Regions from separate parts of the Paenibacillus sp. Negev47 genome, predicted to be linked through region 1. Evidence: a T-box and tRNA genes for the amino acid it is inferred to sense, from the RefSeq annotation. Region 1 holds a T-box; the other regions hold tRNA genes.
The links. The T-box of region 1 lies ahead of leuS (leucine--tRNA ligase). A T-box ahead of a tRNA ligase gene usually reads a tRNA of that ligase, here a tRNA-Leu.

Region 1 (7,435 bases):
AGCTGGATGAACTATTCCGAGCCGGTGAGATTAACCGGCAACAATATTAACGAGTTTGCCTGGAACGGCAATGACCTTGCGAATGGTCTTGCCTTCCAGCGCCTGCTTAACAGGTGCCAGCTCCATCGTAAAGTCCTGCATACCCTGTGCATCCAGATCCTTCGCGATTGTAGCACGTGTTACGATTTTACCGTTTACCTGAACAACGATTTCTACTTCCGCATCCACTGTCATGGACTCATCATATTCAGGCCAAGCCACGTAAGAGATTCCACCTTCATGACCCAAACGGCTCCACAGTTCCTCTGCCATATGCGGTGCCAGTGGTGACAACAGCTGCACAAAGTTCTCCATCGCTTCACGAGGCAGTGTATCGGCTTTGTATGCATCGTTGATGAAGATCATCAGCTGGCTGATGGATGTGTTGAAACGCAGATGCTCCAGATCTTCCGTAACTTTTTTGATCGTTTTGTGAGCCGTCCGCTTGAACTCGTCTGTTCCACCGTCCACCGTAATCTTGTCATTGATGGCTCCTGTGTCTTCATTGATGAAGAGACGCCATACACGTGACAGGAAGCGGTGCATGCCTTCAACCCCGTTAGCATTCCACGGTTTTGTTGCTTCCAATGGTCCCATGAACATTTCATACAGACGCAAAGTATCTGCACCGAATTCATTAACGATTTCATCCGGGTTAATGACATTACCACGGGATTTACTCATTTTCTCATTATTCGTACCCAGGATCATACCTTGATTCACGAGTTTATGGAAAGGCTCTTTGGTATCCACAACACCCAGATCATACAGCACTTTGTGCCAGAAACGAGCGTACAGCAAGTGAAGCACGGCGTGCTCTGCTCCGCCAATGTACAGATCAACTGGCAGCCACTGTTGCTGCTTCTCCTTGGAGATCAGTTCCTTGTCATTGTGCGGATCGATAAAGCGCAGGTAATACCAGCAGCTTCCCGCCCATTGTGGCATAGTGTTAGTCTCACGACGTGCCTTCATTCCCGTTTCCGGATCTACCGTATTCACCCACTCCGTAACATTCGCCAGTGGTGATTCTCCAGTACCCGAAGGTTTGATCTGGTCGATATCAGGCAGCAGCAGTGGAAGTTGATCCTCCGGTACGGTCTTCATCGTTCCGTCTTCCAGATGCAGGATTGGGATTGGCTCACCCCAGTAACGCTGACGGCTGAACAGCCAATCGCGCAGACGATAGGTTACTTTGCCTTGTCCTTTGCCGTTCTCTTCCAGCCAAGCAATCATCTTGGCAACCGCTTCTTCATTGTTCAGTCCGTTCAGGAAGTCAGAATTTACATGCGCGCCATCACCAGAATACGCCTCTTGTGTAACGTCTCCACCTTGAATAACCTCGATGATATCCAGACCGAACTGCTTGGCAAATTCCCAGTCACGTGCATCATGACCTGGAACGGCCATAACTGCACCTGTACCGTAACCAGCAAGGACATAATCGGCAATCCAGATTGGCAGTTTTGCACCATTAACCGGGTTAATGGCATAGGTTCCTGTGAATACACCCGTTTTATCTTTGGCCAAGTCGGTACGTTCCAGATCACTCTTACGAGAAGCCTGCTCCTGATAAGCCTGAATAGCTTCACGTTGTTCATCGGTCGTAATTGCTTCTACCAGTTCATGTTCCGGAGCAAGAACCGCGAAGCTCGCACCGAACAATGTGTCTGCACGGGTTGTGAACACCTTGATAACTTCTTCGTGACCTTCAATGGCAAAAACAACTTCTGCACCTGTCGATTTACCGATCCAGTTACGCTGCATATCCTTGATGCTTTCAGACCAATCCAGCTCTTCCAGGTCTTCCAACAAACGCTCCGCATACTCGGTAATTCTCAGGACCCACTGGCGCATCGGTTTGCGTACAACCGGATGTCCACCACGTTCACTCTTGCCATCAATAACCTCTTCATTAGCCAGTACCGTTCCAAGTGCTTCACACCAGTTAACTGCCACTTCATCCACATAAGCGAGGCCTTTATTGTACAGCTGGATAAAGATCCATTGCGTCCATTTATAGTATTCAGGGTCCGTTGTGCTGATCTCACGATCCCAGTCGTAAGAGAACCCGAGCGATTTGATCTGACGACGGAAATTATCAATATTGCGGAATGTAATATGCCGTGGATGTTCACCTGTATCCAGTGCATGCTGCTCAGCAGGCAGTCCGAAAGCGTCCCAACCCATTGGGTGCAATACATTGTAACCGCGCATACGCTTGTAACGTGATACGATATCCGTTGCCGTGTATCCTTCCGGGTGGCCTACGTGCAGACCTGAACCGGATGGATAAGGGAACATATCCAGTGCATAAAATTTCGGTTTAGCAGGGTCCTCACCCGTTTTAAACGTTTTATTTGCATCCCAGTATTGCTGCCAACTTTTTTCCATGACTTGTGGCTGATAGCCGTGTTTCGGCTGGTTATTCTCACTCATCTATTGTTCCTCCTTCAGGTTATTCGCATTTTAATTGCAACAAAAAAACCTCAGCATCCCGTAGCGTTTGCAGCGCTAGGGACGAGAGGTTGAATTCCCGTGGTACCACCCTAGTTAGCGGACGAACGTGCTTCGTCATCCACTCCCTTTGGACCTGTAACGGCGGTTAACCGATGCGGATTTCCATTCCTGAGCCCAAGCTTTTACAAGTAGGTTAAACAGAATGGTGTAATCACCGCATTTCTCCAAGGCGAGTTCGCAAATCACTGTCAACCGGCTTGCACCAACCGCCGGCTCTCTGTTATGTACAGGAATTACTACTGATCCTTATCATCGAAATATGTATACAATATCGGGAACATTATATAAAAAAGCAAGCCCAAAGTCAATGTTATACATTATAATCACCCTTTTGAGGCACACGGTTCGTACCGATCAATGACACTCGTTGCTGTTCAGGATAAACGAAAACGCTCGATGCCTTCCTCCAGATTATGAATGGCCCAATTCACATGTTCCTGATTATCATATTGGCGATAAGCGCACTCAATGCGTAATACCAGATCAAAATACAAGTCGTATAGACTTCTTCTTATCAGCTCACTTTCAGTCGTAATCGTTTGTCCGTATCCCTTCACGAATCCGGGAGTATAGTTAAAATGACTAAAGTAATGCTCCATCAAAGGGTCTGCCCACAGAGAACGTTCAAAATCAATAATAGCTGTGATACGACCTGCGTCTACCAGAACATTGCCATCCCACAGATCCCAACTGACAAGTACAGGTTCTTTTACATCGTCCAACACATCCGATTTTTCTTCAACCAAGCGTCTCAATTCAGCGTATTCAATCGAAAATGTAATACCAGCTTCTTCCCCATCGGTAAGAATGTCATCCATCAGATGGATAAATGCTTCTTTCCAAGTGGAATAACGCTGTTTTTGCTCCGAGAAATATCCAAACTTCTCGCCTTTGATCTCATTAATCCGACGGTTATAACGACCTAGCTGCTGTTCAATAGCTTCCTGCTCTTCCGGCGCGTATTGATCCTTGACCTGATTGTAGGGTGTTCCAGACATATACTCCATGATAAAATAACGCGCTGGAGCAATGGTTAACGAATCATCATAAACCAGCACTTGCGGTACGGGAACATCCTGTAATTCCGTAATGAGGCGTAATGCCTCAACCTCGGCAATCATGAGGTCCTGCTCACAGCGCATCAGATTTGTCGAAGCCGACGGGGCAATTTTGAGTACCACCCGCTGTGTATCACTTAGGGTAATGAGATATGCATGATTGGCCCAGCCATCCACCATCTCCTTATAATCCTGTATACTTGTAGAGAAATGTTGTTTGATTATGGCATTCAGCTGTTCCGGCGTGAGTCTTGTTTTATATGTACTTTCCATTACTGCACCTCACTTTGACAATTAATTCGGTTAGAAAACGCTTTCTATCCAACCATTATGGCTTCCTTCCCTATAACTAGCAATACTTTTTGTCACGCTCGTAAGTCTTCCTCGCATTTCCTTTTGCCTATTACAGAAGCTTGTTATTCATGCTCCATGGAAAATCAAACAAAAAACTGCCCTTATGTACCATAAGGACAGCTCCCATCATTCGCTCTTACTTCACAGCAACGTAGAACAAGCGCTGTGCGCTGTCTCCGGCTTCTTCCCATTCAAAATCGGCATATACCTTTACGTCTCTGAAGCCTGCCTTGGATAACTCCAGCTTCATCCAGTCCGGATGATATGCACGCTGGACATGGACTTCTTCAAAACGCTGATACATATCTTTGCTACCATCATCCACACGCGAAAAGATACTCAGATGATGCTCAATCTCACATCGATCTTGATCCAATCCACAGGTCCAAATATACGATACGGAGCGTTCATCCAGCACAAAAGGCTGTTCCTCATCATAACGAATAAGGGTATTGGGATGATGAACATCAAACAGGAACGTTCCACCAGGTTTCAGCATCTCATATGTGCGCTGGAATGTACGAACGACATCTTCTTGTTCGAGCAGATAATTGACGCAATCACAGAAAGATATAACGGAGTCTACAGGCTCCGGAACTCGCCAATCCCGCATATCCTGCTGCACCCAACGTACACTGCCTTCGCGGTACAAGCGATGACCCTGAGGCGTGGCCTCCATCTTACTGCGCGCAACCGACAGCATATCTGCTGAGAGGTCAATGCCTGTAACTTCAAAACCGGAGTTCACGAGCGGGATCGTAATCGAGCCCGTTCCACAGCCAAGTTCAGCAACACTTTTGGGCATTCCATGATGTTCCCAGGCTGTTCTTGCAAACCTTATCCAGTCCGGATAAGGCATATCTTCCATTAATTCATCATAGACATAGGCAAATTTCCGGTAAGACATGTCAGGCACCGCACTTTCAATTTCATTTTTCAATCCTGGTCTATACAAGTTGCACTAAGGATTATTTACACTGGACACTCCAATGACAGAACAACCTTCCGATCGCTGTTATCCCCAGATTTTTTTGATTCCTTTTATAAAGGAGTAAATCCGGGGATAAAGGCGAACGCTCCGCTTCTTCAGGTTCTTTCTGTCCTCTCCGTTTCGCGTAAATGTTTAGTTCAATTTATATAACAAAAGCAAAGACAGGGGCATCCGGTGTTTACCCAGCCTAACCCTGCCTTCTGCGAGTTCAATATGACATACACTTAATCCATTTCAATTACTTCGAATCATTCTGATCCGCAGGTGCAGATTCGGACAAATACGTCCAGCTTTCCTTTTGCACGATCAGTCCGTCTTTCATCAATTTGCCCAAGGCACGCTTGAAAGCAGACTTACTGATGCCAAAGCGCTGCTTGATGATATCCGGCGGAGTTGCATCCGAGTATGGCATGCCGCCCATAGGACGTTCTTTCATAAAGGCGAGCAGCTTGTCTGCATCTTCGTTACGTCCAACTTGTTTTAGTTGAGTCATGGCCAGATTCACACGTCCGTCTTCACGTACCAGTGTCACCCGACATTTAACTTTCTCACCAAGACGCAGCATATGACTGCGTTCAGATGAATGAATCATACCAATCGCGCCAAAGCCCAGTACACCGCCCTCTACAAGTACAAAAGTACCCATCTGCAGTGGCTTGTATACCGTCGCTTCAACCCACTCGTTTAACCATGAAGTTGGAGCATGGAAAGACAGTGGTGAAAGCTCACGTTCCCCGGCCAATTTGGCACGCAGACGTCCTTGCTTGTCATGTTCCATGATTACAAAGACTTCATCCCCTACTTGAGGACGCAGTTCTTCCAGTTCAGGCAGTTCACGAATAGGAAGCAGCAATTGCCGGCCAAGTCCCATTTCCAGGAAACAGCCCAGTCGTGGGTGAACATCAGCCACAACCAGTCGTGCCATTTCGCCGAGCATGAGATAAGGCTTTTTCATCGTTACGGCCAGACGGTCTTCTGTATCAAAGAATACAAAGACCTCAAGCGTCTCGCCAATCTTAACATCCCGCGTTAACTCGGTATAGTGAAGAAGTACATCTTCCGATCCTGTCGTCAAAAAGAAGCCAAACGGAGACACTTCACGTGAAACCGGCAAAGAGACGACTGTTCCAGCAATCAAACTCATACGGTTTCCACCACTTTGGCATCAGACCATAGACGTTCAATATTGTAGTATTCACGCTCGTCGCGGTGGAAGATATGAACAACGACATCGCCCATGTCCATCAGTACCCAACGTGCGGAATCCATACCTTCGATACCTTTGATCGTCGCTCCGGCTGCATGAGCCTGTTTGCGAATTTCAGTGGCAATGGCTTGTACCTGTGTATCGGAATTCCCGTGACAAATAACAAAATAATCAGCCACCAGGGAAATATTAATCAGATCCAAAGCTACAATATTGGATGCCTTTTTGTCGTCAGCGGCAGCAACCGCCATATTCATAAGTTCTTTCGATGATACTGTCATGAACCAACCTCCATAATCTATAATTGTGTGTTCAAAAAGATCAGTTTTCAGTACCGAGAAGATGGAATAAAGCTAGAAATGGAGTAGCAGAGCGTAGGATAACTACGTGAGCAACGGACATTTCGGCTGAATTTCATATTCGATGCTGATGATGCCGCTAGGCATCCTTCGTAATCAAAAGTGGACTTTTTGAACAACCTCTATAATTGTGCAATTAAGTCATTCCGCGACAGCATGGTCAAAGGATAAATGACACGGCGCTGCGAGATCAACAAGCTGATCGTCGAGTCGAATCCGGCAATTAAACCTTCCTCCAGACTATGTTCAGCCTGTTCGCGAATGTGATCCACTCCCGGGAAATCTCGTCCCGGTTCAATGTAATCGGCAAGGCATACCACTTTGTCCAGCAGGCTCATGCCCACCCGACCCGAGGTATGCCACCGGATGGCATGAATAACTTCAGAATCTTCAACACCGTAATCACGCTCGGCTACAAAAGCACCGACTTCGGAATGCCAGAGCTGCTTGTCATGCTGCAGAAGTTCCTGGTTTAATCCATTATCACGGATGACCGCTTCCATCTCCGATACGGGCCAGTACTTCGCCACATCATGCAAAATCGCTGCCAGATCCGCTTTTACAGGATCAGCACCGTATTTTTCAGCCAACATCACTGCCGATTCCATTACACCCAGTGTATGCTTCCAGCGTTTCTCCGGCATTTGTCCGGATACGGCTTGAATCAGTTCCTCACGGCTTAGTCCCATATAAACCGCTCCTTACAATATATTGGTGCACTTCATCAGGAATCATGAAGCGTACCGAATGTCCTTTGGCGAGACGTCTGCGCACGGCTGTCGATGAAATATCGACCAAGGGCATCTCGGCCAGTAGGACCCGATCCTGTAACTCGTCTGGTAAATCATCCAGATGTAACTGGAAGCCCGGCCGACCAACTCCGATAAAGGTTAAGCGTTCTGCAAGCTCT
Region 2 (7,435 bases), 2.9 Mb from region 1:
CCGCTATCCCCTCTCGGAGCACTAAAGATTGACGAATGGAACCGCATGATTGATGTCAATATTCGTGGGGTGCTTCACGGTATTGCTGCTGGTCTTCCCATCATGAAACAGCAAGGTTTCGGCCAATTTATCAATATCGCCTCTATCGGTGCCTATGTTGTATCACCAACAGCCGCGGTGTACTGTGCAACGAAATATGCAGTCCGTGCAATTTCGGAGGGTCTTCGCCAGGAAGTGGGTGGAGATATCCGGGTAACACTCGTTTCTCCTGGTGTGACCGAATCGGAACTGGCGGATACGATCTCCGATGAAGAAGCGAGGGATTTGATGAAAGAGTATCGCAACATCTCCATTCCTGCCTCGGCAATTGCGCAAAGTATCCTATACGCCATCAACCAGCCCGAAGAGGTCGACGTGAATGAGATTGTAGTGAGACCTACAGCGAGTATAGCTTAAGTTCAGAGTCTCTTTTGGTATATAATAGGTACAATGATATCGAAAAGAGGAATTCAACCTTGACCCTACAGCAATTAAAATATGTGATTGAAGTTGCCACACGTGGCTCGATGAATGAAGCAGCCAAACGGCTGTTTATCTCCCAGCCCAGTCTGTCGAACGCCATTCGGGATCTGGAGCAGGAGCTACGCATTACCATTTTTGAACGTACCAATAAGGGCATATCGCTGTCCAAAGAAGGCGTGGAGTTCCTGAGTTATGCACGGCAGGTGGTGGAGCAAGCCGAACTGCTGGAGAATCGGTATCTGAACGCGAAACCTTCGCCGCAGCATTTCTCCGTATCGACGCAGCATTATGCGTTTGCAGTGAATGCCTTTGTTCGTCTGGTACAGAAGTATGGTCAGGATGAATACGAGTTGGCCCTCCGGGAGACGAAGACCTATGAGATTATTCAGGACGTGAAAAGCCTGCGTAGTGAAATTGGCATCCTGTATTTGAATGAGTTCAATGCTAAAGTAATTAACAAATTGTTAAAAGATGCGGGTCTGGTTTTCACAAGCCTGTTCATGGCCAAGCCACATATTTTTATCAGTGTGAAGAACCCCCTGGCGAAGCAAGAATCGGTTGCAATCGAGCAATTGCAGGATTACCCGTACCTGTCTTTTGACCAGGGAGAATACAATTCCTTTCATTTTTCCGAAGAAATCCTGAGTACGTTATCTCATCCGAAAAGCATCCAGGTCAATGACCGCGCAACGTTGTTTAATCTGTTGATTGGTTTGAATGGTTATACCATCTCTACAGGAGTGCTTAGCGCCGATCTGAACGGAAACGAGATCATTCCTGTTCCGCTGGAATGTGAGGAATCCATTAATGTAGGCTGGATAAGTCACAAGAGTACTTCTCTCTCCAATCTGGGCGTGGAATATGTCCAGGCTCTGCATGAGGCTATAGGCTCTTAATAATGTTGAAAGGTTCATAAAAAAGGCTGTTTCCGTATGATCGGAAACAGTCTTTTTCTTGATCTACTACGATCATTCAAGTATAGGGTGGTATGTTGTCATCCCGTGTAATAGAATGAAGATATATGTCGAACAAGTGTAAGCGTACGAAGGGAGAACGGTTCGTGAGAGTTCTGTATCGAAATAAAAGTGAACAGCATGAGCTGACGGTATATGATACGAAAAGGCTTTATGGAGAAAAGGGACGGTTTCGTGTATTGGAATTCTCCAACGCAGCTGTGCAGGGAGCCATGGATCTGGATGAGCCTGCCCGGATGGTGTTGGAGTATCCCCGAGCGATCGTGCATCTAATGGAACGAAATGACCCTGCATTTGATAAAGTATTTGTGGTGGGACATGGTATTGGCACGTTGCCAGCCTACTTGTCCGATCGTCAGGTAAAGGTGGCCGAGCTGGACGCAGAGGTTGCTGAGTTGAGCCGAACCTTTTTTGGATATGAAGGGAATCCTGTGCTTATTGGGGATGGTCGTGAATTATTAGGGCATGAACCCGCTGGGACATATGATTATATTATTGTTGATGCATTTACGGCAACGGGCACACCTGAGCAGTTTATATCCAGTAACTTTTTTGCCATGGTCAAGGACAAGCTGGACTCGGATGGAGCTGTGATCCTTAATGTGTTCGGACGTGCGGGCAATGATCGGCTTGTCAATGCGGTCTATACCACACTTCAGGGACAGTTTGCCTATACACGTGCATTCGCATTGCCTGTAGAAACGGCAGATGAGGTCCAAAATCGTATTTTGATGGGCAGTCATCATCCGATTGATTTTCAGCTTCGTCACATGGCGGGCTTTGTTGAACAGGAGCCAGAAGAGGGATATATCATTGTTGATTCTGGTTGATCCGATCTTAACAACTTTCGTATAAGATAGAGGGAATATGCTTTTTCATGAAAATCCGGGGGAAGTAATAAATGATTGCAGCTAACAGGATATCCAGATTACGAAAAAAACTAAAAAATATCAAGAAGATTAGCCTTACGGCCTTGCTTGGCGGGTTGGTCACCATTTCAGTTTTAATGACATTGACCATCATGGTCATCTCATCTTATACATCTCAGAAACAATCACTCATTGATAACACTCTGTCGCTAAATTACGCAAGCGCTGTGCAAATGAGCCAAACGCTGGATTCACTATTTTATTCCATGCAGGAGAGTTTGAAATATGCAGCCAAGTATTTCCCAGAGATGGATTACACCGATGCGGACAAATTGAACTCCACTCTTGATCTGGTTCGCAATAGCAGTAACTTCTTCAATTCCGTTTCTTTGGTAGATAAAGCGGGAGTAGTCAGGTCTACCTCACCTTACTCACAGGCTAGCGTAGGTCACCATGTTAGTTCCAATGCAGCAAAAGAAGCGGTTAAATTGAGGGCTTCGTATATCTCCGAAGCGTACCAGACACCCAGAACCAAACGCAGAATTGTATTTGTAAGTGAACCGATCTTTGATTCGGCAGGGGAGTACCAAGGAACAATCGGTGGAAATATCTTTTTACAGGAAAATAATATATTGAGTCTGTCTTTTGGCAGTCAGCTCAAGACAAGTAATGGTTCCTACTTTTTTATTGTGGATAAGAAGGGCACTTTGTTATTTCACCCAAACACCAACCGAATTGGTGAAAATGTCAGTAAAAATGAAGTGGTACAAAAGCTGCTAAAAAACGAGACGGGGAAAGAGCAATACAAAAACCTGGCAGGTGTGGATTCACTTGCGGGTTATTACAAAGTTCCATCAACAGACTGGGGAGTGGTGATCGTATCTCCAACTCAAACGGTCTACGATCAGCTGAATCATCATATCCGTATGTTGTTGCTGTATACTTCAGTGCCGTTCCTGATTCTGACCCTTATTGTGGTTCGGGTTGCACGCAAGCTGGCCAGCCCATTTGTACTGCTCGCTGATTTGGTGAATCAGGTTGATAAGGGGCAAGTGGAGTTGCCGGTAATGAAGCCTCACTGGAACAGGGAGGCTGATCTTCTCACACGAACGGTTGTTGGAGCGATGGCGAACTTTAGGAAACAGACGAACCAGCTTGCCTATGACGCCAGAACAGATGTCTTAACAGGCATGAACAATCGCAGAACATTCGAAGAGGTCATTCAGGACTGGATTCAGGAAGAAGCACCATTCACCATTATTGTGCTGGATATTGACCGGTTCAAATCCATTAACGATACATTCGGGCATCATGCAGGGGATGAAGTACTGAAACATATTGCCAACATCATTCAATTGTCCGTTCGACCAGAAGATGTCTGCGCTCGTTTTGGAGGAGAGGAGTTTGTTGTGTTGTTAAGAAATTCCGAATCCAATGTCGCCTTTGAGATTGCTGAACGTATCCGAATAACGGTCGAAGAAAGTATATTGCCTATCGATCGTTCTGTCACCATCTCTGCTGGAATTGCTGAATATCCATTGCATTCCACAACGGCAACGGAATTGTTCCACTTGGCGGACAATGCTCTGTATCAAGCGAAGGAAGAGGGACGTAACCGCACGATTACCATCCAGACCGTTATCAAATAGTAAAGAAGCTGACCCCTAAGAACAAGGGACAGCTTCTTTTGTCTTTTATCTTGAAAAATGAACGTATATACGTCACCCCAGTGACGATAGAATAGCGTCGCATAGTGCCATCGTTCCAATATTATCCTTGGCACTGGAATGTGGGACAGCCTGATTTTGGCAGCATTCAATAAAATGAGCCATTTCACCAACGAACCCGCGCAGATAAAGGTCACGATAAGCTCCAGACATGGGAGATCCGGAAGGAGTATATACGCTATCTTGTTCCTCAAGAGATTTCCAGGGAAGGCTGGTTGAGCTTCGGGATGAATGAACAGTGAGTGTGTTGATCTCTTCAGCATACGCAAATCCGTTATCAAAGGTCACGAGTACATTTTCGCTTTCTCGTGACCACGCACTCATGCCGATGAAATAGGCACTGCCCACGACGTTATTCTCAAATACAAGGGAGATGCTCTGGTTGATATGTTCCTTATCCCTCACAGTTGTGCCTGTAACCCGTACGGCTTCTCCGAACAGGAAACGCATCAGATCGACCATATGAATGGAAGCGAGCTTCATGAATTGTTCCTCATCCTTGCAAAATGGCGTACTGTCTACCGCGAACTTCATCTGAAATGAACGCACCTTACCTAGCGAACCGCCATCAATGAGTTCCTTGAGTTTCATATATATGGGAGCATAACGTTTCATGAAACCGACCATGACGACGACGCCAGCCTGTTCGGCAGCTTCTGCTACAGAGGCGGCTTCGGCTGCGTTCCATCCGAGCGGCTTATCCACGTATACATTTTTGCCAGCCCGAATACATTCAAGGACAAGAGCGGTCTGATCTACAGGCTGGGCGACGACAACGACTCCATCACAGGTTTCCTGCTGTAACATAAGCTGAGCGTTGTCATACGCTTTTCCGTTGCTGCCAAATCGCAGCAGAGCTGCTTCAGAGCGTTCGATACTGCGAGTGGCAATGGCCTGGATCTGCCCTCCAGCCTCAACAACAGAAGGATATATATTCGTGGATGCATGAAATCCGGCACCGATAAAACAAAGATTGGCTGTTTTCAAAGTGGATCTCTCCTTCATTTTTTTCAGTTGCATGGTTGGTTTATGTGCCTAATGCTACGATAGGATGTTTGAATTTGATAAAAAAGGACATATGTCCTTTTCATGAATGAAATAAAAAAAAAGAAGTTGCAATTTAATTTTGGACCATGTATACTCTGAATTACGGTAAAACAAGGAATTGCTTCACCGGAGCGCTTTTCATCGATGGATGAGGAGATACATATTATGCGGTCGTGGCGGAATTGGCAGACGCGCACGGTTCAGGTCCGTGTGGGCTAACCCCCGTGGAGGTTCGAGTCCTCTCGACCGCATCAAACAAAAGAAAGGTTCATGAGTTGCTCCAGAGCAATTCATGAACCTTTCTTTATTTTTTTGTAGAATTAGTGTGAATTCGCCATGATGCGCTGGCATTCTAATGCTGCCGCTGTCGCAAAATGACTGCCATGATGATTCCCGCAATGGCTCCTGCGATACCGAACAGCGTAACACTGGCAATAACTTCAACGGACTGGAGACGAAACAAAAAAGCGATACCGCTACCAAAGGTGGTTCCGGCGAGAAATCCGAGCGAAATCCCTAATTCTTTCGTTAATTTCATCGATTCACCTACTTGGAAATGTGAGATATGGATTTGCAAATGTTGGGTATAGGAAGTAAAGTGTGATCAGGAAAAACATCACATTTTATTTCCTTTTTTCATTTTGTGGTTTTAACCCGTTAATTATGCATGAGATCTCATATGGGAGGGTAAGAGCGAATGAATATGAACGAACGAATTGCAGCATGGAATGAGGAAGCGCAGCAGTGTGCTTGTGGACATCAACATCGAATGGTGGATATGCTGATTCATCTGGAAGCTGGGGCCATTCAGAGGTTGCCGGGTTATTTGTCTGAGCGAGGGTACCATCAAGTGACGATTGTTTATGATCGTCATACGTTTCGGGCCGCTGGGTCTGATGTTCTGAGCAGTATTCGGGAAGCGGGGATTCATGTGGATGAGATCGCTCTATCGGAGAATCACACGGGTGATATCGTTGCCGACGAAGCCGCTATTGTACAAGTCATGTTGGGTGTGAATCTGACTAGTGAGGCAGTCATCGCCGTGGGTTCTGGTACCATCCATGATCTGGTGCGATTTGTCTGTTCCAAAATGAACAAGCCATTTCTGTCCATACCGACAGCGGCTTCGGTAGATGGGTTTACCTCTGCAGGTGCACCCTTAATTGTAAGCGGAGTCAAACAGACATTTCAGGCTGTGCCGCCTGAGGCTATCTTTGCCGATCTGGATATTCTGGAGCAAGCCCCCCAAGTGATGAATGCTGCCGGATTCGGAGATATGCTTGGTAAATATACTTCGCTTGCAGACTGGGTTGTATCTCGTGAACTGGGCGGAGAACCGTTCTGTCCGGTCGCTTATCGGATGACAGAAGAAGCGCTGAACACCTGTATAGATCATGTACAAGCTATTGCGGAGGGACGAGCGGAAGGGGTGGCTGTACTAATGGACGCGTTAATTGTATCCGGCATCTCCATGCTGATCATTGACCACTCCCGTCCGGCGTCTGGAGGAGAACACCACCTGTCTCATATCTGGGAGATGGACCTGATGCAAGCGGGAGAGAGACTGGTTCTGCATGGTGCCAAAGTTGGTGTAGCTTGTGCATTGCTTACTGTAAAATATAAAGAACTCGCACAGACTTCGAGTGAACCGGTGTTCGGCATATATGACCATTTGCCGGAGGTTGCTCAGCTCACCGCTTGGTTGGAACAAGTAGGCGGACCGGTAACTATTGAACAACTGGGTGTAACCCCGGGAATGGTAGAGCATGCATTCGCCACAGCGCATACGCTTCGTCCTCGATATACCGGATTGAAATATATCAATGAAGTGTTGAACACGAGGTAAGGATAGCCTTTTAGAGAGATCGGTCATGATGAAATGTGTAAACTTAGCTTGTAGAGGGCTGTAATGGCTCTCTTTGGAAGCAAAAGGCGAAGAAGGGGAGATTATCTGACATTTCCGATGGAATAGCCAGAAGACTGCTTCAAGTCCGGGAGAGAAGGCATACGTTTTACGTTAAAAAAGGCTCTGGCCTCCCTAGGGGAGAGCAGAGCCTTTTGGCTGTTCGCTTATTTAGTTGTTGCGACGATCTTTCAAGATGACATCTGCGAACAAAATAGTTTTCGGGATGCGGAAAAATTGCTCCGCTTGTTCCTGAAACGCAGCAGAAGGCAGCGTTCCCTGATGCAGCCATTTGCGGAAAGTGCCGGGATGAACCCCGATCCAGTGGCTGACATCTGTCACCGACAAATCATGGACCATACACAAGCCTGTCAGAATACGGTTACTAACCGG
Region 3 (7,435 bases), 2.8 Mb from region 1:
TTGAAAATCTTGGGGTTATCCAAGTTTTTTTTTTGCCAAAAGGACGCAGCTGGGAGAGAAAGCGTTAGGTCGATATTCCCAAGTATTATTCTGTAACGTTAGTAGTAAACTATGCTTCAATATGAATGAAATGGTGGTGAGTTAAATCTCATGCATTTGTCCCCGCGCCTGTATCATCGGTTTGTACGCCCACAATGGTTCACCAATAAATATATCCACGAGCATATCAAAAGCAGTTTCTCCATAGAAAATAAAAGCGTTCTGGATTTTGGCGTAATGAAGCCCGAAGGAACAATGATTGTCATCGAGCCATATTTATGTCCGGAACATAAAATCAACAACTGGTTTATGAATAAGTATGACAACGGTGAGTTTATTCGCAGTGAGGATGAATATCTGCAGCTATTCAAACGTCAGCAGTATGATTTTCTTTTCAGGTGATCAAAAAGTTCAGAAAGTGCTTCCTATACAACGAACTCGTTTTTACAGCGGCACTCCAAGAGAACACGATTCAAGAAAAGACACAAGCGCCTATCTCTATCGCTTCAGAACTAATCATATAGGCCTCAGAACAATCAGCGAAGAATCAAACGCTTGTTGAAGAAGAACCTCAACTTGAATACGACTGACTAGTTGTTCTTTCTCGACTGATGAGTGCCCTCCTTCGGGAGTTTGCTGTTCTCATTGTTTGATTTAGTCGTGAGTTATATGTATGCAAAGGTTTTCCCATCTTAATCTAAAACAGGCGTACAGCGAAAAAAGTCTGCATGCATACAGGCTTTACTCGCGAATCCCTCTAAATTTTGTTGTATATCGGTCACTTTACAGATAAAGGAAAGGCTCTTTCCCCATCCCGAAACTTCCACACCACAACAAGAATACCTCGCGAGAGCATCTCATATCAGGCCGGCCACCACTTGCAGCACATCCATTTGCAGCTTCTGCTTCAACATATCTGCCCAATCTCTGACTGTTGTCAGTTCAATCTCGTAGATTCAGAGATATGGATATTGTTTTCCAATTTTTTTGCCAAAAACATCATGAATCTCAGCCTTTGGCAACGGACAGAATCAGCTTGGCTTTTCCATTCTGAGAATCTATGTCGATGACAATCGGAATAACTGGTACAGAGAAGTAGCCACAGCGAAAAGAGCGATTGAACAAGGTGCATTGGTATTTGCCTCACCGTGGAATCCTCCAAGTGATATGGTTGAGACCTTCAACCGAAACGGAGACACCAACGCCAAACGGCTGAAATACGACAAGTATGCTGCATATACCCAGCATCTTAACGATTTCGTTACCTACATGAAGGATAACGGCGTGAATCTGTATGCCATTTCAGTACAAAACGAGCCGGACTACGCTCATGACTGATGCAGCGATTCAATGGAATAGTATCTATTGCGCCACCACGGGCACCAAAAACGTGAAAATCCGTTATGCCCTGGAGAGCGGGACACGGAACCTCGACGTGTACGTTGTGAACGGAACCAAGTTAATTAGCAATGCTTCCTTCGCGTCGACAGGTGCTTGGTCGACGTGGGGCGAAAAACAATTCAGGTTCCGATGAATGAAGGCACGAACACGTTGAGACTGGTCACGACCGGGACGGAAGGACCGAATATTGATCGTATTCAAGTGTCGGCTCAGTAAACTATCGGACGAGACAACTTGTTTGGGACAATACAAAAAGGTTCCTCGAAGGTATTAGCCTAAGAGGAACCTTTTATTTATTTGATGCGGTCGAGAGGACTCGAACCTCCACGGGGGTTAGCCCACACGGACCTGAACCGTGCGCGTCTGCCAATTCCGCCACGACCGCATATTATATCTCCGTAAGCAATCTCGGCGACAAGAAATAATATATCATGCGGAATCTATCGTGTCAACAGTGAAAATAATAACAATAAAGCCCGAGCCAGACGTCCATGTCTGAGTCGGGCTTTACTTATAGTTACTAGGAATTGACGCAATGAAACCTGCGACTCCTTACTATTTACAGCTTGGAAGGCCAGTTACCGTACCATGCATAACCGCCTCTTCTTTCTTTATCAATATCACTTAGTTTGTATCTAACTACCCCGTCGCGACCAATAAAGATCGGTTTATCCGTTCCCACTTCGTAGAAGCGAGCCCAGATCGGTGCAGCTTTGGAATCAGCGATAATTTTGCTGTCTCCGTTTGCTCTTTCATACTTGTAACCCGTAATCTTCACTTTGTTAAACCACGCCTCGGCTCCTTTAATGGATGCCGTAATTTTGGCGTTAGCAGGTCTGGTTTTCAGGAATTTAACAATCGTTACACTCTCTGCAGCCGTCAGCGATGGTACTTCATAGATTCTTGCGCTTGCCGGTTTAAGGGAACTGGAATCATGTTGTTGTCCCCATGCTGTCAGCTTACCGCCTGAAACGACCTGTGTATTCAGAATCGCTTCTACACCTTTAGCAACTGAGTTCTTACTGCGATTGGCAAGGGCACTGTCGATAAACGAGAAGTCACCTTTACGCGTTGCTACTTCATCCAGCATGTACATGACGTTAATCATGGCATCATCATTATAAGTGATGTGTTTGTGATATCCGGAGCTTTGGTACACTTGCGGCCATCCACCGTTTGAATACTGCATATTAATCAAAAAATTGATTCCTTTAATTGCAGCCGCTGAGTAGCGCGGATCATTCGTCTTTTTGAATTCCTTCGCCAATCTTCTAATCTCTGAGTATGTAGCCTTGTTGTCAATCGTGGACTTCGCCCATTCTCCACTGGTTTGTTTATAATCCTTTCTCCAACCTCCATCTGGCAGCTGGTTCTTCAAAACATCGGAAATACTTGCTGTTGTACCTGATGCATCGGCAGCAGATACCGTTGCTACAGGGAGAACTGCCATTCCAACGGCTGAGAATACCATGGTACATGCTAGAACAAAAGTAACTATTTTTTTTGCTTTCAAAGATAACACTCTCCTATGTTCGTTTTAATAAATCTCCCACTTCTACCTAACTTAAGATTCGAACCCCAAACCTCCTTTATTTGAATTCATCGCACAATAAAATCAAATTCCATCCAATATGTGGATTGGATAAAACGATAATATGCAAAAAATCGATTTTTGTCAATATATGCAACTTAATCAATATAATCTCTTTAATTCTACATAACGGAATAGTTCTTTTAACTCATGACAAACTTATTTATTTGTCCAAAATCACCTTCAACGAATCAATAGTGACGTTTTTGTCATGAATGATACCCAAACTTGATCCCCTCTTTCATATAAAAACCGTAATTCCGATAACATTGGGGTAAAACGAAGGGTTTTAAATGGGTTTGACAATTACGCATTTATGCAATATAGTTTCAAATAGTTACAAAAACTTAATTATTCATTGCCGAGTTTCATGTTTGAAAACGGGGGAACCAATTTGGGTGAATTATTCTTATACATAGGAAATATAGGGAACCTTCTACCGAACCCTTAGCTAACTCCGTAGGCATCGAAGGGAGAACATTTATTTTGAAAAAACTGATTATCTCCATTTTTGGAGCAGCTGTACTATTTACATCCGGGGCAACAAGCACAGAGGCAAGCAGTATTAACTCCGTAGTGAACAACATGACAGGCATACCTTACAAGTGGGGTGGCACGACGCTGGCTGGCTTCGACTGTTCCGGGTTTATGAGATATCTTTTCAACAAATACAGCATTGAATTGCCACGTACTTCGCAGCAGCAAGCCAAGGCAGGTACTCCGGTATCCAAAAGTAACATTCGCACAGGTGATCTGGTGTTCTTCAATACGATGGGCAAAGGCATTTCACATACAGGTGTATATATCGGTGGCGGACAATTCGCTCATGCTTCCAGCAGTAAAGGGGTAAGCATCACCAAGTTGTCGAATCCTTATTTTAATGATCGTTACGTAACAGCACGTCGGGTGACTGGACAGTTTATGTACGATAAAATGTTAGGGAAAATGTAGGTATGATATAGAAAGAGGAGGCTCCGGATCACCCGGAACCTCCTCTTTTGTTTAGCTAGTCATGTATGGACCAATCCTTGTACTACCTTACCTGTATTTAATGCAACGCCTTCTGCACTCGCATTGCGCCTTGAGACAGCGCATGTCCGCCTCCGACAGCTCCAGCAACTGCAACGGTCTCCATGATCTCCTGATCTGTAGCACCCTTCGCACGGGCTTCTTCCACATGATAGAAGGTACATACCTCATTGTTAGCAAATAGGCCAATTCCGAGCGCAATGAGCTGTTTCGTCTTCGCATCAATTACGCCAGGCTGAAAACATTCTCCGGTAAACTCATGATACGACTTCACCACACCTGGCAGCACGTCGCTTAATGCTCCAATCTGATCCTTGTAGGCATGAACTTTATCATTCATCAATGTCATTTGCAGCACATCCTCTCGGCTATAGTTACAGATTTCCTCACTGTACCTATCTTCTCACCCGAGTAAGTCATTTATGCCAAGAAATCATGGTAATTGCAAACAATTAAATGTTCATGTTCTAGCGAAATTATACGGTTACTCACTAAGTAAACTTTGGCGCGGCTCGCTGAACAACTGATATCGGTAATTGCGATCCAGCTTAACAACACGTCGATTCCGACGACGGATAAGTACCTGCTCACCATCCCAGGCAACCACAATCCCGGTTACATCGTTAGTTTCCAGCTCGTCCCTCACTACTCTTACTTTCTCACCTGACAGACGCAGAGCGTCCAGTTCTGAATCACTGATCATGTTCATGGCTCCTATATTCCAAATTTATTTACAAAAAGAGACCTAAAATGAAATGTCATTTAGGTCTCACGTGACTGTATTGGACTGTCATGTCATTCGAAATTATGTCCCGACTGAAAGTTACCGCTGCGCGTGCTCTTTGCTGTCGTTCTTCTCGAACCAAAAATCAAGCACTTTGGCGGACATCACACGTTCTTCAAGGTACTCCACTTGATGCGGTGTAAATTGTTCTTTCCAAGAGAAGGACAACTCTTCGCACAAGCCTACAATCGTCAGTAATTCTGACCAGGCAACATAGCGTTTGTACCAGAAAAATTGAGGATGTTCAATCATATAGGGATAAAGGTCATCGAATTCCGTATGTTTACAATCCAGGGCACGTTCAAAATGAACTTTCGATTCCGCCAGCTTATCAATAAAAAATTGTTCTGTTGCCGGTTGGTTCCCCATGGTGTTGCCTCCTCTCCCTAACATAACCCCATTATAAATGAAATCCGCGGTCATGCAAAGGCATAGTTCTAAAAATAGGCCCTATTCCTTTAAAATGTCACATTTCGTTATCGTCAAATTGTACCGTTCCATCGTTCAGGGAACGAATACGTACCAAGGCTTCCACCGGAATACCCTGTTCACGAATCGTGCGGGCCCCCGCCTGAAAACATTTCTCGACCACAACGCCGAATCCGACGAGTTCCGCACCGGAACGTTCAATAATTTTGATCACTCCACGAGCGGCATCTCCATTAGCAATGATATCATCAATGAACAAAATGCGGTCATTCTCATGAATGAACTCGCGGGAAACCATAATGTCGGTTACGATTCCTTTGGTAAAGGACGGTACGCGTTCACAGTAAGCATCAGGATCAGCCAGAAGCGTTTTTTTGCGACGAGCGAATACGAGCGGTACCCCAAGTTCATGGGCTGCGGCAAAAGCAACCGGAATTCCTGAGGATTCTACCGTGATTACCCGAGTCACTCCACTTTCACGAAAACGGGCAGCAAACTCCCGTCCCATCTCCATCGTTAGTGCAGGATCAATCTGGTGGTTCAACAGACCATCCAGCTTCAACACCTGGTCCGAGATGACAACACCTTCTTGTAAAATTCGTTGTTTCAATACTTCCATGATTTGACCTCCCAAGCCTATCCTATGAGGTAAAAGTATCATATATCTATCTATAAGTTCAAGCGAAATTGCCAGGGTGCTGTCCTTAAGGTGCTATTCAAGCAGAGCTTGCTATCCATTGTCATGACTTTCGTGGGTCAAGCATACCTTGTACCATGGCACCCGCATGTCCAAACTATTTAGGGGCCTGAGAGGGGAAACACATGAAACAGGCATTTCGGGTGCTGCAGATCTCATTTACATACATTGGAACGGTGGTCGGAGCCGGCTTTGCAACAGGGCAGGAAATATTGCAGTTTTTTACCCAGTATGGCAAATGGGCCACCATTACCATAGGCTTATCCACCATACTCTTTGTCTGGTTAGGTACCAAAATGATGCTCATTGCTCACGATACCGGTTCCCGCTCTTATGAGGATTTGAACAAACATTTATTTGGCCACAAAGCGGGCAAATGGATCACATGGGTGATCCTTCTCATTCTCATCGGCGTGAACAGTGTCATGCTTGCCGGAGCAGGTTCCGTGTTTGTTGAACATCTGGGTTTGCATTATCAGACGGGTCTGATCGTCACACTTGTAGGTTCATATCTGCTTCTTGGTCGCGGCATTCAGGCCATCCTTCAGATGAATAGCATCGTCGTGCCCATGATGCTCCTGTTATCTCTGCTCATGATAACTAGCACCCTGCATCATCCAGGTGCATTCCGATTCATAACGCTGACGACAGACTCAAGCCCTTTTCAGGTGTGGTTGTCTCCACTGCTGTATACTTCGTTTAATTTGGTGTTGGCCCAGGCCGTACTAGTACCCTTGGGTAACCAGATTCGCAGTCGGAATGTCCTCAAATGGGGCGGAGTACTCGGCGGAATTGGCGTAGGTTTCATGCTGATGGCAGCTCACTTCGCCATGTCGGCTCAGATGCCAGGCATCATTCAATTCGAGATTCCGATGGGCAGCATTGCCTTTCAACTTGGATGGGCAGTGCAATCCGTATATGTATCCCTTATTTTCATGGAAATATTCAGTACGTTTGTAGCAGACATCTATGGAATGACTCTGCAACTCAGACAACACATACGTGTACACCCCCGTTTCATTACATTAACCATTATGCTGTTATGTTACTCACTCAGTCAGTTTGGATTCAGTTCCCTGCTATCCATCCTTTACCCTATCTTTGGAAGTATGGCAGTAATCTGGGCTGCCAAATTAGTGCTAAACCGTTCGGGCACCTTTCGTGGACGCAACAATACATAAACTTCACGGTTATGTATATCATTATGTTGATAAATATCAATTGGTTGATGACCCTAGGTCACCCCGCGTACTTTCCTTGAGGATAACAAAAGCCGCTGTTTCGCACAGCGGCTTGCACTTCTTTGCTCTTTTTTTCTAGGCTTGACTGGGAAACTGCAAGTACATCTTTTTCAGCTCATTCACCGACCTGCCGAGAGAGTAATGTGTTTTGGCTTTTTCACACGCCGAACGGGCAAGCTCATAACGGTAAGCCGGGTCCAGCATTACCTTTTCGAGCGCTTCAG

Region 2: it encodes a tRNA-Leu, which carries the amino acid that the T-box ahead of leuS (leucine--tRNA ligase) is inferred to sense. The anticodon was not compared.
Region 3: it encodes a tRNA-Leu, which carries the amino acid that the T-box ahead of leuS (leucine--tRNA ligase) is inferred to sense. The anticodon was not compared.

What each region holds. Positions count from the first base shown of each region.
Region 1 is NZ_CM177754.1:1,722,280-1,729,714, reverse strand. It holds gene comER (late competence protein ComER) at 1-50, shown strand, start outside; gene leuS (leucine--tRNA ligase) at 31-2,475, opposite strand; T-box leader at 2,550-2,818, opposite strand; gene AC4G47_RS07935 (phosphotransferase family protein) at 2,931-3,887, opposite strand; gene AC4G47_RS07930 (class I SAM-dependent DNA methyltransferase) at 4,105-4,875, opposite strand; gene AC4G47_RS07925 (CvfB family protein) at 5,198-6,103, opposite strand; gene rsfS (ribosome silencing factor) at 6,100-6,447, opposite strand; gene yqeK (bis(5'-nucleosyl)-tetraphosphatase (symmetrical) YqeK) at 6,648-7,214, opposite strand; gene AC4G47_RS07910 (nicotinate-nucleotide adenylyltransferase) at 7,198-7,435, opposite strand, start outside.
Region 2 is NZ_CM177754.1:4,605,644-4,613,078, reverse strand. It holds gene AC4G47_RS20660 (SDR family oxidoreductase) at 1-456, shown strand, start outside; gene AC4G47_RS20655 (LysR family transcriptional regulator) at 516-1,418, shown strand; gene AC4G47_RS20650 (spermidine synthase) at 1,583-2,326, shown strand; gene AC4G47_RS20645 (sensor domain-containing diguanylate cyclase) at 2,398-4,014, shown strand; gene AC4G47_RS20640 (Gfo/Idh/MocA family protein) at 4,087-5,079, opposite strand; tRNA gene AC4G47_RS20635 (tRNA-Leu) at 5,307-5,390, shown strand; gene AC4G47_RS20630 (hypothetical protein) at 5,492-5,677, opposite strand; gene AC4G47_RS20625 (sn-glycerol-1-phosphate dehydrogenase) at 5,837-6,985, shown strand; gene AC4G47_RS20620 (helix-turn-helix domain-containing protein) at 7,214-7,435, opposite strand, start outside.
Region 3 is NZ_CM177754.1:4,517,768-4,525,202, forward strand. It holds gene AC4G47_RS20155 (hypothetical protein) at 151-441, shown strand; partial or broken gene AC4G47_RS20160 (glucuronoxylanase) at 1,048-1,374, shown strand; gene AC4G47_RS20165 (carbohydrate-binding protein) at 1,370-1,573, shown strand; tRNA gene AC4G47_RS20170 (tRNA-Leu) at 1,742-1,825, opposite strand; gene pelA (pectate lyase) at 2,000-2,953, opposite strand; cyclic di-AMP (ydaO/yuaA leader) riboswitch at 3,381-3,512, shown strand; gene AC4G47_RS20180 (C40 family peptidase) at 3,518-3,982, shown strand; gene AC4G47_RS20185 (carboxymuconolactone decarboxylase family protein) at 4,080-4,409, opposite strand; gene AC4G47_RS20190 (hypothetical protein) at 4,545-4,763, opposite strand; gene AC4G47_RS20195 (hypothetical protein) at 4,884-5,213, opposite strand; gene AC4G47_RS20200 (xanthine phosphoribosyltransferase) at 5,311-5,892, opposite strand; gene AC4G47_RS20205 (YkvI family membrane protein) at 6,096-7,151, shown strand; gene AC4G47_RS20210 (glycosyltransferase family 4 protein) at 7,287-7,435, opposite strand, start outside.